Microbulbifer sp. GL-2: one gene and its partner. The protein of the gene in region 2 binds, or shares a complex with, the protein of the main gene of each other region. Links are inferred from orthologs where the notes say so. Each region holds a gene or a part of one and is shown on either strand. Other genes may lie near its edges.

Region 1 (3,264 bases), 3.0 Mb from region 2 along the record:
TACATTAATTGCCGGGTAAACACGTTTTTCAGCGATCTTACGATCCAGCTGTAATTCCATGTTACCTGTACCTTTAAACTCCTCGAAAATTACTTCATCCATCTTCGAGCCAGTATCAATCAGTGCAGTAGCAATAATAGACAGACTTCCGCCTTCTTCAATATTGCGCGCGGCACCAAAGAAGCGCTTGGGGCGCTCCAAGGCGTGGGCATCCACACCACCAGTTAGTACCTTGCCAGAACTCGGCACCGTAGTGTTATAAGCACGCGCCAAACGGGTAATGGAATCCAACAGGATCACTACATCTTTTTTGTGTTCCACCAGACGCTTGGCTTTCTCAATCACCATTTCAGCAACTTGGACGTGGCGTGCGGGCGGCTCATCAAAAGTGGAGGCAACCACTTCACCGCGTACTGAGCGCTGCATCTCAGTCACTTCTTCCGGGCGCTCGTCAATCAGCAAAACGATCAGATGACATTCAGGATTATTGCGCGTTATGGCCTGGGCCATATTCTGCAGCATAATAGTTTTACCCGCCTTGGGCGGAGCTACGATCAGGCCACGCTGCCCCTTACCAATCGGAGCCACCAGGTCAATAATTCGACCGATCAAGTCTTCGGAAGAGCCATTGCCACATTCCAGACCGAGGCGTTCATTGGGGAAAAGAGGTGTGAGGTTTTCGAAAAGAATTTTGTTACGGGCATTTTCCGGCTTATCGAAATTAATTTCGTTAACTTTCAAAAGTGCGAAATATCTCTCACCTTCTTTTGGTGGTCGAATCTTTCCGGAAATCGAGTCACCCGTACGCAAATTAAAACGGCGAATCTGGCTGGGAGAAACGTATATATCGTCCGGTCCCGCAAGATAAGAGGAATCAGCGGAACGCAAAAATCCAAAACCGTCCTGAAGGATTTCCAGTACACCGTCGCCGTAAATATCTTCACCGCTTTTGGCATGGCGCTTGAGAATATTGAAAATAATATCCTGTTTGCGCGACCGGGCCAGGTTTTCCAGGCCCATACCTTTGGCTATTTCAATCAACTCTTCAATGGGTTTGGTTTTTAATTCGGAGAGATTCATACCAATTGCTTATTAAGGTTTCTGTTGTCATTTGGCGCGGACACGCCGGAAATTATTTTGGGGAGGGGTTTGAAAATTAGAGATTTGCTCATTTATTTGCCCGGTACACTTGGGTGGCCATGTCTATCGGAAGCGTAATACCTATCAAGCTTTAGCTCTCCATAATCAAAAGGCAGAGCACTATCAATAAGCTCATTCGAGGAATATACACGCCGGGGATGGTCAGGGACCCTGTGGAGGGGCGTTTTCTTCAGCTGGTCATCACTGGATTCACAACTGACTGAACTATTACAGAATTACAGCCAGTATAACGGGTGTTTTCCATCCTGCAAAGAAATTTACCTTCTTTGCAGGATGGACTGGTCAGGATTACAGCTGGCTATCGATAAACTCGGTCAACTGGGCGCGAGACAGGGCGCCGACCTTGGTACCTTCCACATTGCCACCTTTGAACAGCAGCAGGGTGGGAATGCCGCGTACATTATATTTCGCTGGGGTTTCCTTATTTGCATCCACGTCTACTTTGACGATCTTCAGCTTGTCGCCATAGTGGCCCGCCAGGTCATCCAGGACCGGAGCGATCATTTTGCACGGGCCGCACCACTGAGCCCAGAAATCTACCAGCACCGGGCCTTCAGTCTTGAGAACCTCAGCTTCGAACTCGGCGTCAGTTACATTGATGATTGCGTGCTCGCTCATATTGCTTTCCTGTTCTTTAGTTACTCAATGCGGGACCACCGCGCGCGCATCATCTCACGATGCAGGCTGTGGGAGTACAGCCGAAATGCGCCATTAAGCGCGTAGATTGGGGCGCTGATCTGCTTTTCAAGTCCCTGAAGTCACGGCTGCTCCAGGAAGCGCTGCAGAATCTCATCAAGATAGTCGAAGCCGAATGTACTGGTGGCGATGCGCCGCTCCAGTGGCAGTACCAGATCCATTGCCATCAAAGTCGACCACTGCCGCTGTAACACCCCCAAGGGTAGGCCTGTGTAACGGGTGAAGGTATCAGTGGGTACGCCGTCAGCCAGGCGCAGCGTATTCATCAGGAACTCTAGCGGTAGGTCTGCAGCCTCCACCAAATCGGTATGAGGCTCAACCAGTTGCCGATGAAGCAATTCACCACCTGCTGGTGTGATGCTCATATAGTCCCGCGGTGTACGCGTACGCCGACTGCGCAGGATCTGCCCCTCGTGAGGCAATGTCACCTTACCGTGGGCACCAGCTCCTAAACCCAGGTAATCACCAAACGACCAATAGTTGAGGTTGTGACGGGACTCAAGCCCCCTCCCGCTATATGCGGACACCTCGTAGCGGAGATATCCCTCCTCAGCGAGAAACTCTCGTCCGCTGCCCTGTATGCTGGCAATCAATTGTGAACCCGGTGTAGAAGGCGGTGCGCTGTAAAAGGCCGTGTTGGGCTCGATAGTGAGTTGATACCAGGAAATATGCTCTGGCCCCAGGGATACGGCGCGGCGCAGGTCCTCCAGCGCCTCCACTTCCGCCTGCCCTGGCAGGCCGTGCATCAGATCCAGATTAATATTGTCGAAGCCGGCCCTGCGTGCCATCGCCAGCGCACTAGCTGCCTCGTCTCCGCTGTGGATTCGCCCCAGGTTGTGCAACTGGGCGGCATCAAAGCTCTGCACCCCAATCGACAGCCTATTGACTCCGGCTGAACGATAACCGGTAAATTTTGCCTGTTCAAAGGTACCGGGATTCGCCTCCAGAGTGATCTCGACACCCTCGACAAAGCCTACCAGCTCATCAGCCATGACCAGGATTTGCCCGATAGCTTCCGGAGAAAACAGGCTCGGAGTGCCGCCACCAAAAAAAATGGACTGCAGCTTGCGTCCCTGTACCCAAGGCAGTTGGCTCAGCAGGTCTCGACGCAACTGTGCCACATACTCTGCTTGCGGTAGCGCGTATTCGGTATCCGTGTGATCCCTGGCAGCCTGGTGTGAGTTGAAATCACAATAGGGACATTTGCGCACACACCAAGGGATATGCACATACAGGCTAAGTGGCGGCAGCTCCAATGTGTCGTTGTCAGTCAAGATCGATACCCGCCATCTGCTCATGCCACATGACCTCAAACAACGCCATGGCCTGGGCACGATGACTCAGACGATTTTTTACCTCCCGCGGCAGCTGTGCCGAGCTCATACCCTCTGAGGGCACCAAGAAAAG
Region 2 (3,099 bases):
CGTAATGTTCGTCGGTGTCGATGGACTCAATGTGGAAGATATCCAGGTCCCGATTGCGCCTCCAGCAACGGCGCTGGTTGCGATCCGGAACGAACAGGCTCACAGGTACCCTTGCCGGTACGCAGGCTTGACATGTAGCGCACTGTGGTCGATACAGGTAGGCGCCACTGCGCCGGAAGCCCAGCTCGGACAGACGATTGTACAGGCGTTGATCCACCTCTGTCTGTGGGTCCACAAATACAGTAGTGGCCTCCCGGTCCGGCAGATAGCCGCAAGGGTGAGGAAGAGTGGCTAACAAGCGGACAGAGTCCAGTTGAGAATATTTACCCATAAGTCCACGAAAGCTTCCAAGGCTGTGAAAAGGCAGGCTGCTTCACGCCGCTTTCCAGCAAGTGTTCGAAATCCCGGCGACACAATTCAACAGCGCCCAGGCTGGTCAGGTGCGGGTTGCTTACCTGGCAGTCGACCAGCTGGCAGCCCCACAATTCTAATTGCCGGATGAGGTGGACAAAAGCGACTTTGGAGGCGTCGGTTTCACGGTGAAACATTGACTCCCCAAAAAACACTCTACCGATGGCCAGACCATACAGTCCGCCGACAAGTTTGCTCTCCCGCCATACTTCCACAGAGTGGGTATGGCCAAGGCGGTGCATTTCGATATAGGCCTGACACATCTCATCTGTAATCCAGGTGCCATCCTCGCCGGACCTGGGTGCACGACAAGCCTCGATAACATCTTCGAACGCCTGATCAAATGTAACCTGGAAGGTCTCCCGGCGCAGTACTTTTCGCAGGCTGCGCCCGATCTTGAACCCCTGGGGAATTACCACGCAGCGAGGGGAGGGGCTCCACCATAGAATTGGTTGTTGATCCGAATACCAGGGAAATATACCGCGCCTATAAGCTGCGAGTAGCCACTCGGGAGTCAGGTCGCCACCAACTGCGAGCAGGCCATTGGGATCATCCAGAGCGGACTCTGTGGGAGGGAAGTCGATATGGTTTTGATCGAGCCATATCAAGCGGCTTTGGGTATTCCTTGCCACGAGCTGACTCCTGTCAAAATTGGATGGGGGTACCCGGGTGGAGAGGTTTCCTCCCGGGTCGGGGGCCTTTATTGAGCGTCGAGGAAACGCTCGGCGTCCAGGGCCGCCATACAGCCAGTGCCGGCAGAGGTCACTGCTTGACGATAGATGTGATCAGAGACGTCGCCTGCAGCAAAAACACCGGGTACAGAAGTCTGGGTCGCATTACCTTCCAGGCCGCTTTGGACGATGATATAGCCACCATTCATTTCCAGCTGGCTTTCAAAGATGCCGGTATTCGGTTTGTGACCAATGGCGATAAACACACCGGAAACGTCTAGCTCCTTGGTGGAATCGTCCTGGGTACTGCGAATGCGCAGCCCGGTTACGCCATTGTCATCACCCAGAACCTCGTCGAGGGTGTGGTGCCAGCAAACCTTGATATTGCCGTTTTCCACTTTGTCCATCAGGCGGTCTTGCAGGATCTTCTCTGCTCGTAGTTCATTGCGGCGGTGAATCAGGGTCACTTCACTGGCGATATTGGACAGGTAGAGCGCCTCTTCAACCGCAGTATTACCACCGCCAACAACGGCAACTTTTTGGTCGCGATAGAAGAAACCGTCGCAAGTCGCACAAGCGCTGACGCCGCGACCCTGGAAGGCCTCTTCGGAAGGCAGGCCGAGGTATTGAGCGGAGGCGCCGGTGGCGATAATCAGCGAGTCACAAGTGTAGGTTTCATTGCCCTTAAGGGTGAACGGGCGCTGTTTCAGATCTACCGATTCGATGTGATCGAAAATGATCTGGGTATCGAAGCGCTCGGCATGTTGTTGCATCTGAACCATCAGGTCAGGACCCTGCAGTTCCGGTATGCCACCTGGCCAGTTTTCGACTTCTGTAGTAGTGGTCAACTGACCACCTTGCTGCATACCGGTAATGACTACCGGGTTTAAGTTGGCACGGGCAGCGTAAATGGCGGCGGTATAGCCAGCGGGGCCCGAGCCGAGAATGATCAGTCGATGATGGTTATTGCTCATGAAACTCTCTTTTTGACTGTCGGTGTGCAAAGTTTACCCGGCTAACCGGGGTTTCACTCTCCCGGCCATTTTTTGATCAGCCGAGACTATCAAATTGGCCGATATAATAGGCGATAGTTACAAGTCGGCGAAATAGTTTGGCTTAATTTGTTCCATTGGAAAGCGCTATTTGTGGCTGGCCTTGCGTCATGGGGGGTAGCGAAGTGGCGATGAATATATTCAAAATATATCCATAATTGGCATTAAGAAAAGAAGTTAATTAATTGATTTATATGGATAAAAATAATTTTTTTGAGCAAGGTTTATTCTAAGGCGGAAACATAAATTTGGCTATGAACTAGACATCGGTCAATTTTGCGGCAGTCCAGGTGCTATCGCTGAAGCCTACAAATAAGGCGGTGGTTTCATGCAATACCGCGAGTAACAGGGCAGGTCACCAGGATGAGACTGAATAGAAGATTTGTCCCACTCAATCTGGATGAGGATATTACTGGACACCCAATCATGCTTTTTAGCTTGAGCGAGGAAGCTCAGGCTTTCGTTTCGGAGATTGTGGATGATCAGGCTCTCTATCGACCTGGAGCCGTGAGGGCAACAGCGAGCGAGTTTGCATGGACCGCCGGATTTGGCTGAGCTATTTGCATCGCACAATCTGCAAGCCAGGTGCGATATCGTTGCGGATGGGTACAATGTCGGCACTAAGGTTCTGGACTTGATGTGTGGTGATGGTGAAGTGAGCTAGGCGCTGGGTGAATGCGCAAAACTCGCAATTTCTGCGCATTGGCCCGGGAATTCGCGCTAGAACTGTTGAGATCAAGGTGGGAGATACCAGGGCACTGCCTTATACCGGGGAATCTTTTGATGTGCTAGTGCTCAAAATGGGCCTCCATGAGGTACCCAGGATTGACCAGACACTGGTCTTTCGGGAGGCTTACCGGGTAATAAAACGGGTGGCCGTTTTGTTGTCTTGGAGCTGTTACCGGGCTTTGGTGTTTTGCAGGATGCTATTGCAGGTGTTGTACAAAAATCCAGCATGTTGGCAC

Evidence for each region.
Region 1: the proteins of trxB (region 2) and trxA are in contact, whole or in part, in a crystal structure (PDB 1F6M), measured with the Escherichia coli proteins. The link is inferred for Microbulbifer sp. GL-2 from one-to-one orthologs.

The regions. Positions count from the first base shown.
Region 1 is NZ_AP019807.1:1,309,971-1,313,234, forward strand. Bases 115-3,051 are described here. They hold trxA (thioredoxin TrxA), read right to left. Parts: upstream 1,780-3,051; coding sequence 1,450-1,779; downstream 115-1,449. Other genes in these bases: rho (transcription termination factor Rho), read right to left, coding at 115-1,080; hemW (radical SAM family heme chaperone HemW), read right to left, coding at 1,920-3,051. Also shown: more of rho, read right to left, coding at 1-114; more of hemW, read right to left, coding at 3,052-3,155; rdgB (RdgB/HAM1 family non-canonical purine NTP pyrophosphatase), read right to left, coding at 3,124-3,264. UniProt on the Escherichia coli protein: Participates in various redox reactions through the reversible oxidation of its active center dithiol to a disulfide and catalyzes dithiol-disulfide exchange reactions.
Region 2 is NZ_AP019807.1:4,276,594-4,279,692, reverse strand. Bases 85-2,856 are described here. They hold trxB (thioredoxin-disulfide reductase), read right to left. Parts: upstream 2,057-2,856; coding sequence 1,112-2,056; downstream 85-1,111. Other genes in these bases: GL2_RS18515 (hypothetical protein), read left to right, coding at 2,498-2,689; aat (leucyl/phenylalanyl-tRNA--protein transferase), read right to left, coding at 324-1,043; GL2_RS18530 (arginyltransferase), read right to left, coding at 85-331. Also shown: more of GL2_RS18530, read right to left, coding at 1-84; GL2_RS22040 (hypothetical protein), read left to right, coding at 3,024-3,099.